Regions from separate parts of the Enterobacter adelaidei genome, predicted to be linked through region 2. Evidence: predicted binding sites of a transcription regulator. Region 2 holds the regulator's gene; the other holds the start of a gene.
What was found. The regulator sigma-54, encoded in region 2, starts transcription at its own class of promoters, with help from an activator protein. The targets are predictions, from matches to a motif close to GTTGGCACANNTTTCGCTNT.
Positions count from the first base shown of each region.

Region 1: a site for sigma-54 is predicted at 1,681-1,700, ahead of glnA (glutamate--ammonia ligase). Genes of this name have one in related genera too.

Region 1 covers NZ_CP154353.1:4,567,799-4,574,290, forward strand. The annotation lists gene typA (ribosome-dependent GTPase TypA) at 1-1,408, opposite strand, end outside; gene glnA (glutamate--ammonia ligase) at 1,787-3,196, shown strand; gene glnL (nitrogen regulation protein NR(II)) at 3,367-4,416, shown strand; gene glnG (nitrogen regulation protein NR(I)) at 4,428-5,840, shown strand; gene AAHF05_RS22195 (YshB family small membrane protein) at 5,950-6,060, shown strand; gene hemN (oxygen-independent coproporphyrinogen III oxidase) at 6,134-6,492, opposite strand, start outside.
Region 2 covers NZ_CP154353.1:4,119,440-4,125,931, reverse strand. The annotation lists gene rapZ (RNase adapter RapZ) at 1-302, opposite strand, end outside; gene ptsN (PTS IIA-like nitrogen regulatory protein PtsN) at 348-839, opposite strand; gene hpf (ribosome hibernation promoting factor) at 922-1,209, opposite strand; gene rpoN (RNA polymerase factor sigma-54) at 1,232-2,665, opposite strand; gene lptB (LPS export ABC transporter ATP-binding protein) at 2,713-3,438, opposite strand; gene lptA (lipopolysaccharide ABC transporter substrate-binding protein LptA) at 3,445-3,999, opposite strand; gene lptC (LPS export ABC transporter periplasmic protein LptC) at 3,968-4,543, opposite strand; gene kdsC (3-deoxy-manno-octulosonate-8-phosphatase KdsC) at 4,540-5,106, opposite strand; gene kdsD (arabinose-5-phosphate isomerase KdsD) at 5,121-6,107, opposite strand; gene AAHF05_RS20030 (calcium/sodium antiporter) at 6,121-6,492, opposite strand, start outside.

The sequences.
Region 1 (6,492 bases), 450 kb from region 2:
TGAAGGTGGAGTACAGCAGACCAGTACCGGAAGTCATGGTCATGAATTCAGAACGGAAGCCGATCAGACCACGGCTTGGGATCACGTAGTCAAGACGTACGCGGCCTTTGCCATCTGGATTCATGTTTTTCAGGTCGCCTTTACGCTCACCCAGAGCCTGCATCACAGAACCCTGGTGCTGCTCTTCAACGTCCAGCGTCACGTTTTCGAACGGCTCTTGTTTACGGCCATCGATTTCGCGGAAGATAACTTTCGGACGGGAAACCGCCATTTCGAAACCTTCACGACGCATGTTTTCGATCAGAACAGACAGGTGCAGCTCACCACGACCTGAAACGCGGAATGCATCAGCGTCTTCGGTTTCTTCAACGCGCAGCGCAACGTTGTGCACCAGCTCTTTGTTCAGGCGGTCAAGGATCTGACGAGAGGTAACAAATTTACCTTCTTTACCGCAGAACGGAGAGGTGTTGACGTTGAAGAACATGGATACGGTTGGTTCATCAACGGACAGGGCTGGCAGCGCTTCGACGTTCTGCGGGTCGCAGATGGTGTCGGAGATGTTCAGTTCACCCAAACCGGTGATGGCGATGATGTCGCCCGCTTCCGCGATGTCGCTCTCGATACGCTCAAGGCCCAGGTGAGTCAGTACTTTACCGACTTTACCGTTACGGGTTTTGCCTTCGCTATCAATGATAGTGACCTGCTGGTTAGGCTTCACTTTACCGCGCTTGATACGACCAATGCCGATTACACCAACATAGTTGTTGTAGTCGAGCTGAGAGATCTGCATCTGCAGGGTGCCGTCGAGATCGACGTTTGGCGCAGGAACACGGTCAACAATCGCCTGGTACAGCGGAGTCATGTCTTCAGCCATGTCTTCGTGATCCAGACCCGCAATACCGTTCAGCGCAGAAGCGTAAACGATAGGGAAGTCCAGCTGCTCGTCGGTCGCGTCGAGGTTAACGAACAGGTCGAATACCTGGTCAACAACCCAGTCAGGACGCGCGCCAGGACGGTCAACTTTGTTGATAACAACGATTGGCTTCAGACCATGGGCAAATGCTTTTTTGGTCACGAAGCGCGTCTGTGGCATTGGGCCATCCATTGCGTCAACGACCAGCAGAACGGAGTCTACCATGGACATTACACGTTCAACTTCACCACCGAAGTCGGCGTGCCCTGGGGTATCAACGATGTTGATACGGTAGTCATTCCATTTAATCGCGGTGTTTTTCGCGAGGATGGTAATCCCACGCTCTTTCTCCAAATCGTTGGAGTCCATCACGCGTTCTTGGGTTTCGGCACGCGCATCAAACGTACCGGATTGCTGCAGCAGCTTGTCAACCAGGGTAGTTTTACCATGGTCAACGTGCGCGATGATGGCGATGTTACGCAAATTTTCGATCACAACTTTGCCTCAGGCATTTAGAAATAGCGCGTTATTGTACACGGATTAATCGCACTACAAAACAGGATCACAAACATCCCCCGCAAACAAGTATTGCAGAGATGCTTTGTGATCGCTTTCACGGAGCGGTAAAAGGGCACTTTAACGTAAATAGCACCAATATGGTGCTCAATGTTCACATTGAAGCACTATACTGGTGCAACAAATCCATTGTGGTGCAGCCCTTTTGCACTATGGTGCGCATGATAACGCCTTTTTGGGGTGTTTTAAAAGTTGGCACAGATTTCGCTTTATAAAAAATACATGGCACCAGCCAGTACAAACAGAAATTGAAGACCTCGTTACCACGACGACAATGACCAATCTGGAGAGTTAAGTATGTCCGCTGAACACGTTTTGACGATGCTGAACGAACATGAAGTGAAGTTTGTTGATCTGCGCTTCACCGATACCAAAGGTAAAGAACAGCACGTCACAATTCCTGCTCATCAGGTAAACGCCGAATTCTTCGAAGAAGGCAAAATGTTTGACGGCTCCTCCATTGGTGGCTGGAAAGGCATTAACGAATCCGACATGGTTCTGATGCCAGATGCGACCACTGCGGTCATTGATCCGTTCTTCGAAGAACCAACCCTGATCATCCGTTGCGACATCCTCGAGCCAGGCACGCTGCAGGGCTACGACCGCGACCCACGTTCTATCGCAAAACGCGCTGAAGAGTACCTGCGTTCTACCGGCATCGCAGACACCGTTCTGTTCGGGCCAGAGCCAGAATTCTTCCTGTTCGACGACATCCGTTTCGGTGCGTCTATTTCTGGTTCCCACGTTGCTATCGACGATATCGAAGGCGCATGGAACTCTTCCACCAAATACGAAGGTGGTAACAAAGGTCACCGTCCAGGCGTTAAAGGCGGTTACTTCCCGGTTCCTCCGGTCGACTCAGCACAGGACATTCGTTCCACCATGTGTCTGGTGATGGAAGAGATGGGCCTGGTAGTTGAAGCTCACCACCACGAAGTGGCGACTGCTGGTCAGAACGAAGTGGCTACCCGCTTCAACACCATGACCAAAAAAGCAGACGAAATTCAGATCTACAAATACGTTGTGCACAACGTTGCGCACCGTTTCGGTAAAACCGCTACCTTCATGCCAAAACCTATGTTTGGCGACAACGGTTCCGGTATGCACTGCCACATGTCTCTGTCCAAGAATGGTACCAACCTGTTCTCTGGTGACAAATATGCTGGTCTGTCTGAGCAGGCGCTGTATTACATCGGCGGCGTAATCAAACACGCTAAAGCGATCAACGCCCTGGCTAACCCAACCACTAACTCCTACAAGCGTCTGGTCCCGGGCTACGAAGCACCAGTAATGCTGGCCTACTCTGCGCGTAACCGTTCTGCTTCTATCCGTATCCCGGTTGTTGCTTCTCCTAAAGCGCGTCGTATCGAAGTGCGCTTCCCGGACCCAGCGGCTAACCCATACCTGTGCTTCGCAGCACTGCTGATGGCTGGTCTGGATGGTATCAAGAACAAGATCCACCCAGGCGAAGCAATGGACAAAAACCTGTACGACCTGCCGCCAGAAGAAGCGAAAGAGATCCCACAGGTTGCTGGTTCTCTGGAAGAAGCCCTGCAGGCGCTGGACGCAGACCGCGAGTTCCTGACTGCAGGTGGCGTATTCACTGACGACGCTATCGATGCTTACATCGCCCTGCGTACTGAAGAGAACGACCGCGTGCGTATGACTCCGCATCCGGTAGAGTTCGAGCTGTACTACAGCGTTTAATTAAGTTGTTTTACCCGGCGTCACAAACGCCGGGGGTAGTTGCCGTGGAAACTTTTAGCCCATCTCCGGATGGGCTTTTTTCTCCACCAACAACCTGATCTCGCGCGCTTTTTACGACGAAAAAGCTATACTGCACTAAATTAGTGCAAACAACTCCAGGAGACTGCTGAATGGCAACTGGCACGCTGCCCGATGCTGGGCAGATCCTCAATTCTTTGATTAACAGTATCTTGCTGGTCGACGACGAGCTGGCCGTACATTATGCCAACCCGGCGGCACAGCAGCTGCTCGCCCAAAGCGCACGTAAACTGTTTGGCACCCCGCTTCCGGAATTACTGAGTTATTTTTCGCTGAATATTGGCCTGATGCAGGAAAGTTTGCAGGCCGGTCAAGGATTCACGGATAACGAAGTCACGCTGGTTATCGACGGGCGCTCGCATATTCTGTCACTGACTGCCCAACGCCTTCCTGAAGGACTGATCCTGCTGGAAATGGCGCCAATGGATAATCAGCGCCGACTGAGCCAGGAGCAGCTTCAGCATGCCCAGCAAATTGCCGCCCGCGACCTGGTGCGAGGTCTGGCGCATGAAATCAAAAACCCGCTGGGTGGGTTACGCGGCGCAGCACAACTCCTGACAAAGGCGTTGCCCGACCCCGCGCTGGCGGAGTACACCAACGTCATCATCGAACAGGCAGACCGCCTGCGCAATCTGGTTGACCGTCTTCTCGGGCCACAGCAACCGGGTATGCACGTATCAGAAAGTATTCATAAAGTGGCTGAGCGGGTGGTGAAACTGGTTTCGATGGAATTACCAGAAAACGTCACGCTGGTGCGTGATTACGACCCAAGCCTGCCAGAACTGGCACATGACCCGGATCAGATTGAGCAGGTACTGTTGAATATCGTACGCAATGCCCTGCAGGCTCTGGGGCCTGAAGGGGGAGAGATTATTTTACGTACCCGCACCGCCTTCCAGCTCACGTTACACGGCGTACGCTATCGACTGGCAGCACGAATCGACGTTGAGGATAACGGACCTGGTATTCCATCGCATCTACAGGACACCCTGTTCTACCCGATGGTAAGTGGTCGCGAAGGCGGGACTGGCCTGGGCTTATCCATTGCACGCAGTTTGATCGATCAACACTCTGGAAAAATTGAATTTAACAGTTGGCCGGGACACACCGAGTTTTCGGTTTTCCTGCCGATTAAAAAATAAAGGTGACGTTTATGCAACGAGGGATAGTCTGGGTAGTCGATGACGATAGCTCCATCCGTTGGGTGCTTGAACGCGCGCTCACAGGGGCAGGATTAAGCTGCACGACGTTTGAGAGCGGCAGCGAAGTGCTCGACGCACTCACCACCAAAACGCCCGATGTTCTGCTCTCAGATATTCGCATGCCGGGAATGGACGGGCTGGCGCTTTTAAAACAGATCAAACAACGCCACCCTATGCTTCCGGTCATCATAATGACGGCGCACTCCGATCTTGATGCCGCAGTGAGCGCCTATCAGCAAGGGGCGTTCGATTACCTGCCAAAACCGTTTGATATCGACGAAGCGGTAGCGCTGGTTGAGCGTGCGATTAGCCACTATCAGGAACAGCAACAGCCTCGCCACACACCCGATTTTGGGCCAACAACTGACATTATCGGCGAAGCGCCGGCGATGCAGGATGTGTTTCGTATTATTGGCCGTTTGTCCCGCTCGTCCATCAGCGTATTAATTAACGGCGAATCGGGAACCGGTAAAGAGCTCGTGGCGCATGCATTACATCGCCACAGCCCGCGGGCAAAAGCCCCGTTTATCGCCCTGAATATGGCAGCAATCCCGAAGGATTTGATTGAATCCGAACTGTTCGGCCACGAAAAAGGGGCATTTACCGGCGCGAACACAATTCGTCAGGGGCGCTTTGAACAAGCTGACGGTGGAACACTGTTCCTGGATGAGATCGGCGATATGCCGCTGGATGTCCAGACCCGCCTGCTGCGCGTACTGGCCGACGGGCAGTTTTATCGCGTGGGTGGCTATGCGCCGGTGAAGGTGGACGTGCGCATTATCGCCGCGACTCACCAGAACCTGGAGCAACGCGTGCAGGAAGGAAAATTCCGTGAGGACTTATTCCATCGCCTGAACGTCATTCGCGTCCATTTGCCACCGCTGCGTGAACGCCGGGAAGATATTCCTCGCCTGGCACGTCACTTCCTGCAGGTGGCAGCTCGGGAACTGGGTGTGGAAGCAAAGCAGCTTCATCCAGAAACCGACGCAGCCCTCACGCGTCTCGCGTGGCCAGGTAACGTGCGCCAGCTGGAAAACACCTGCCGCTGGTTAACCGTGATGGCTGCCGGGCAGGAAGTGCTGATTCAGGATTTACCGGCCGAGCTGTTTGAAGCAACCGCACCAGAGAGCAGTACCGGGCACGCACTGCCGGACAGCTGGGCGACGCTGCTGGCGCAGTGGGCCGACCGCGCACTGCGTTCCGGTCATCAAAACTTACTCTCAGAGGCTCAGCCAGAGATGGAACGTACGTTATTGACCACTGCGCTCCGCCATACACAAGGGCATAAGCAGGAAGCCGCTCGCCTGTTGGGATGGGGACGTAATACCCTGACGCGCAAGCTGAAAGAGCTGGGAATGGAGTAATATCCGCTCTTGTGTAAAGGTTATTAATTGAGCGCAAATTGCCGTTATTTTGCGCTTTACTGTTTCGATGAGTTTTGTATGATCGTGCCCGGAAATTGGGGAGACCATCATGCTGGAATCATTAGTGAATTTGCTCTCTAGCGGTGCAGCCGAAAGCCATACACCGCAAACAGCCGTTGCGGCGGTGCTGTGCGCGGCGCTGGTTGGGCTGTTTAGCTAGCGGGTTTGAACGTAAAAGCCGGGTGGCAGCTTCGCCTTACCCGGCCTACGTTTCGTACTTTTGGCTATGCGCCTTAAATCACTCGCGAGAACTGCTGCATACGCGCTTTCTGACGCAGATACGCGTCAAAGCACATGCAAATATTACGGATCAACAGACGCCCTTTCGGCGTGACCTCAATCATACTCTCCGATACATCCACCAGCCCATCTTTCGCCAGCGGGGCAATCAGCTTCAGGTTTTCCGCAAAATAATCGCTGAAGTTCAGCTCCCACTGCGCTTCCACGTCGCTGAAATCGAGACGGAAGTTGCAGATAAGCGCCTTAATGACATCACGGCGAATACAGTCGTCGCGCGTTAACGCAATGCCGCGCCACAGCGCGTTGCCGGTGTCATCAACCTGCTGGTAGTACGCCTTCAGCTCTTTCTGGT
Region 2 (6,492 bases):
CGGCGGGTATCGCTGTAGCGGCGGATCAGGGTATTACGATCTGCATCCAGGAACAGCAACTGAGGTGAGAATTCCTCAGGCAGGTTACTCATCGCCTGCTCAAAAATTTCTGGCGATTCAGGCATATTACGAACGTCGATACTGACGGCGGCAGAGGTTTGTCTTTCCGCAAGCGTCCGAGCCAGATCGGGTAACAACACGACCGGCAGGTTATCTACGCAGTAAAAACCCATGTCTTCCAGCGCGCGCAGAGCAACGGATTTCCCCGACCCTGAACGGCCACTGACAATCATCAGTACCATGTTCCGTTTCTCCTCAGGACAACAGATGTGAAAGCCATCTCCTGGTTATGCATCATCCTGATTGCCTTCTGCTTCAGTGATAATTTGATAGAGCTCTTCATCACTTTGGGCTGAGCGCAGTCGACGGCAAATGGTTTTATCAGCCAGGCGTTTTGCGACCAGAGAAAGCGTATGCAGGTGGGTTTTCGTCTGGTCAGCAGGCACCAGCAGCGCGAAGAGGAGATCGACGGGCTGGTTATCAATGGCATCGAAGGCGATAGGGGTTTCCAGTTGCACAAACACACCGACGGCACGCAAGGTGTCTTCTTCCAGTTTGCCATGCGGGATCGCGATGCCATTGCCGATGCCGGTACTGCCCATCTTTTCACGGGTCAGGATAGCTTCGAACACTACCTGCGGCGGCAGGCCCAGCTGTTTTGCGGCCAGTTCACTGATGATCTCCAGCGCACGCTTTTTGCTCTGGCAGTGAACTGCACTGCGGGTACATTCCTGGTTAAGGACATTGCTCAGTTGAAGAGCGGAATCGTTGTTCATCATAATTTCACCTAAGCGCTAACTGTACAAATGGCCCGTTGTGTTTCACAACAGGCCGTCCTGCACCCGTTAACTGCCCGGACAATTAGTGTTGTTTCAGTTTATCTTTATGTTTATTAAGCTGTCGCGCAAGCTTATCAATCAAGCCGTCGATAGCCGCATACATGTCTTGCCCTTCCGCACTGGCATGGAGTTCACCCCCGTTGACGTGCAGGGTTGCATCCGAGATATGAGTCACTTTCTCCACTTTCAACACAATATAGACCTGATTGATCCTTTCGAAATACTGCTCGAGTTTTGCAAACTTCGCGTTCACGAAGTCGCGTAAAGCCTCAGTAATTTCGACGTTTTGTCCAGTGATGTTGAGCTGCATAGTGTCTTCCTTATCGGTTGTGTCAAACCAGCTGTTTACGCTGGTTGGACGGCGGAATGGATAAAGACTCTCGATACTTCGCAACAGTACGACGTGCCACCATAATACCCTGGTCGGACAGCATGGTGGTTAACTTACTGTCACTCAGTGGCTTCGCGGGGTTCTCCGCGGCGATCAACTTCTTCACCAGTGCGCGAATTGCCGTTGACGACGCTTCACCGCCGCCCTCGGTATTCACATGACTGGAGAAGAAATACTTAAGCTCAAAAATACCGCGTGGACTGTGCAGATACTTCTGCGTGGTGACGCGGGAAATGGTTGATTCATGCATCTCGACGGCCTGGGCAATATCTGCCAGTACCATCGGTTTCATATACTCTTCACCCTGCTCAAAGAAAGCCTGCTGCTGTTCGACAATACAGCGGCTGACGCGGAGCAGCGTATCATTTCGGCTCTCCAGACTTTTGATCAACCATCGTGCTTCCTGCAGATTGCTACGAATATATTGGTTGTCAGAGTCGTTTCGTGCGCTGGTGCACATGGAGGCATACTGCTGGTTGATTTGCAGGCGAGGGATGCTGTCAGAGTTCAGTTCAACGACCCAGCGGCCATTGTGTTTTCTGACCAGCACATCCGGGATCACGTACTCGGGTTCGCTGGTCTGGATCGACTGTCCGGGGCGTGGATCGAGCGACTGGATCAGATTCACCGCTTCTTTCAGCACCTCTTCTTTCAGGCGTGTGACGCGCATCAGGGTGCGGAAATCGTGGTTAGCCAACAGATCCAGATGATCGCTAATGATAACGCGCGCCTCATCAATCCATGGCGTCTCTTTGCTGAACTGAGAAAGCTGGATCAGCAGGCAGTCGCGTAGATCTTTTGCCGCCACACCGACCGGATCGAAACGCTGGATACGCTTCAGAACGGCTTCAACTTCCTCAAGCTCTATCTCGTCGTCGCCCATGCTTTCCAGAATATCGTCCAGCGTGACGGTTAAATAGCCCGTGTCGTCAACGGCATCGACAATTGACGTGGCAATCGCGCGGTCGGTATCGGAGAAGGGGGTCAGTTCCACCTGCCACATCAGATAATCCTGTAGCGACTGGGTGGTTTCACCCTGATAGACCGGTAGCTCATCATCCTGGTAGTCTGCACGCGTACCGGAAGGGGTTCCGGCGGTGTAGATTTCATCCCAGCTGGCATCCAGCGGAAGCTCGTCCGGCATCTCTTTTTGTTCGAGTGCATCAGCGGTATCGAGCGCTTCTGTATCCTGCGACTGCTGGGTATCTACCTCGTCATGAAGATCGGTTTGTTCCAGCAGCGGATTGCTGTCCAGCGCCTGCTGGAGCTCCTGCTGGAGTTCTAACGTGGACAGTTGCAACAGGCGAATTGCCTGCTGTAGCTGCGGCGTCATCGCCAGTTGTTGGCTGAGCCTTAATTGCAAACCTTGCTTCATGTTCAGAGCATTTTTCTCCGGTTCGGCGTTACGTTACCTCTACCCTATCAGAGTCTGAAGTCTTCCCCAAGATAGACGCGCTTAACATGATCATCTTCGAGGATCTGCTGCGGCGTACCGTGGGCGATCAGATTGCCCTGGCTCACAATATAGGCGCGTTCACACACGGCCAGCGTTTCACGCACGTTGTGGTCAGTGATCAGTACGCCAAGCCCGCTGTCGCGCAGGTGTTCAATGATACGTTTAATGTCGATAACGGAGATGGGGTCAACGCCCGCAAACGGTTCATCCAGAAGGATAAATTTCGGGTTTGCGGCCAGCGCACGCGCGATTTCAACGCGGCGACGTTCACCCCCGGAGAGCGCCTGACCGAGGCTGTCACGCAGGTGCTCAATGTGGAATTCTTCCATCAGCTCGTTGGCACGATCCTGTCGCTGTTCGCTGGTCAGGTCGTTACGAATTTGTAGAACCGCCATCAGGTTATCGTAAACGCTAAGACGACGGAAAATAGAGGCTTCCTGCGGCAGATAGCCGATTCCGCGACGCGCGCGAGCGTGCAACGGCAGAAGGCTGATGTCTTCATCGTCAATAACAATGTTGCCGGCATCGCGCGGCACAATGCCAACGACCATGTAAAACGTGGTGGTTTTACCCGCACCGTTAGGGCCAAGCAGGCCAACAATTTCGCCGGAGTTGACGGTCAGACTGACATCTTCTACGACACGGCGGCCCTTATAGGCCTTCGCGAGATTTTTTGCAGTTAATGTTGCCATAACGAATTAGTTACTCTTCTTCTGTGCCGGGGCCTGGCCTTTACCTTTGTCCTGCAGCTGCGACGGAACCAGCACGGTGGTTACGCGTTTGCCTTTCTCACTGGAGGCCTGCATTTTTTGCTCTTTCACCAGATAGGTGATCTGGTCGCCGGTAATATTGCTGTCCAGCTGTTCCAGATAGGCATTACCCGTCAGGATGACCAGATCCTTCGCCAGCTCATAGTGCATGTGCGTGGCGTGGCCCTTCACCGGCTTGCCGTTGTCCTGCATCTGGTAGAAGGTTGCCGGGTTGCCGTAGCCATCAATAATCTCTTTGCCCTGCTCACCACCCGGACGGGTAACGACCACTTTGTCGGCGTTGATTTTGATGGTGCCCTGGGTCATGACGACATTACCCGTAAAGGTGACGACGTTACCCTGCATATCAAGAGACTGCGTGTCTGACTCGATATGGATCGGCTGGTCGGTATCGCCCGTTACAGCAAGCGCGGGGAGACTGGTCGCCAGCATCGCACTGGCGATAATTACTTTAAGGCTGAGTTTGTTTGTTTTGAATTTCATAGGAGGTTCTAACCTTTTCAATCAGCTCGGCGTTTTTGCTGCGTAAGTTCCCGCGCATTCTTAAACCGCTGGAATTAAATGTTGTGCCATACAGTGTGACCAGATCCTGCGACGTCACATCCTGGGTCACCAGGTTGATCTGGGCATTATCCGTCGTAATTTTTCGCAGTTGCGAGTCAGGCGTCAGAGCGTTGACTTCAACGTGGCCATATAGATAAAGCATACGGTCATTTGTCAGTTTTGCCCGGTCTGACTTGATTGACCACGTCGGGACTTTGTCCTTATCAAACGTCGTCATGACAGGTTGGGTAAACCACGAAATACCGTCATCTGAAAAATATTCAACATGCTGGGCAATCAGGCGATAGTTCAGTGCCCCTTCCGGGCTGTAGACCACGGTGTCGCTGTGATCGCTTTTATAGGTTGGATCGTTATTGTTGATCACTTCCGTTTGCGTATCGTCGCGATCGGCAATATTCACGCCAATCAATACCAGTGCGACAAGCGAAAGCAGAATGATAACCCAACGTCTGGTTTTACTCATATTGATTGCCCTTTGGCCTCATCAAGCTTGCCTTGCGCCAGCAGAAGCAGATCGCAGACTTCACGTACGGCACCGCGGCCGCCATTGATGTGGGTAACGTAGTCAGCGCGTGGGAGCAACAGCGGATGCGCATCGGCAACAGCGATACTCAGCCCAACTTCAGTCATCACGGGCCAGTCAATCAGGTCATCCCCGACATAAGCTACGTTTTCCGGTGCGATTGCCAGTTTACCCACTAAATCATTGAACGCCGCCATCTTATCGGATTGTCCCTGATACAGATGGGTAATGCCCAGCGTCTCACAGCGATCTTCTACCAGTTTAGCTTTTCGCCCGGTGATGATCGCAACCTCGATACCCGAGGTGAGGGCACAGCGGATACCGTAACCGTCGCGAACGTTAAACGCTTTCAGCTCTTCACCATTATTGCCCATGTAAATCAGGCCATCGGAGAGGACCCCATCCACATCCAGGATGAGCAGGCGAATCTTTTCTGCCTTCGCCATCATATGGGTACTGACCGGACCATAACAGGTTGCAAGGGATGCACCCGCATTACTCATTGTCTTATCCTTCATTACACTACGCCTGCGCGCAGCAGATCATGCATATGTACCACACCCAGCAACTGGTCGCCATCGGCAACCATAACGGAGGTGATATGACGGGACTGCATCAGGTTCAGCACATCCACTGCCAGCGTACCCGGGCGAACGCGGATGCCGCCAGGTGTCATCACATCGGCAATACCAAGTGTGCGGACATCTACACCCATATCAAACACGCGACGCAGGTCCCCATCGGTGAAGATCCCCTGAATTTTCATCAGATCATCGCACACGACCGTCATACCCAGATTCTTGCGGGTGATTTCCAGCAGCGCATCGCGCAGGGAGGCCGCTTTACTGACGTGAGGGATTTCATCCCCGGTGTGCATAATATCGTTGACCCGCAGAAGCAGCTTGCGCCCAAGCGCACCGCCAGGGTGAGACAGGGCGAAATCCTCAGGCGTGAAGCCACGGGCTTCCAGCAGGGCCACGGCAAGCGCATCACCCATGACCAGTGCAGCGGTGGTGCTGGAGGTCGGAGCCAGGCCCAGAGGGCAGGCTTCTTTGGGAACCTTAACGCACAGGTGAATATCGGCCGCCCGCGCCATGCTACTTTCCGGGCGACTGGTCATGCAAATGAGTGGGACCTGCAGTCGCTTCAGTACCGGGATCAGCGCCAGGATCTCATTGGATTCACCGGAGTTTGACAGCGCGATGACGATATCTTGCGGCGTGACCATTCCCAGGTCACCGTGTGCGGCTTCCCCCGGGTGGACAAAGAAAGAAGAGGTTCCGGTGCTGGCAAACGTCGCGGCCATTTTGCGGCCAATATGACCTGACTTGCCCATCCCCATTACCACGACTTTGCCGGCACAGTAGAATATCTTCTCACATGCCCGACTAAAATCCTGATTAATGTACTGATCTAACTGCGCCAGACCTTCACGTTCAATCTCCAGAACGTCTTTGCCTGCTTTCTGAAAGTCAAAACCCGGCTGCAATTCTATTTGCGACATAATGCGTTTCCGTTTACCCAGAGAGAAGAGGCGAGAGCCAGTACAGCATCGCCATCCATACGATAAATCCACCCGTCAGCAGCGCCCCTGCGCCTTTGCCGATCTGGCGTTGCCGCCGCCAGCAGAGCAGGGCAAATATCACGCTGACCAGCAACATCACACCGTAATCGCGTGAGAACGCCAGCGGGTTAAAAGGCCCGGGCGCGATCAGGGCCGGCAGGCCCATCACAATCGCGATATTAAAAATGTTGGAACCGATGATATTGCCAATGGCAATGTCATCTTCACCTTTACGTGCTCCCGCAATGGCCGTGGCCAGCTCCGGCAGACTGGTACCGATGGCAATGACCGTCAGGCCAATGGTCAGTTCACTGATGGCAAAATA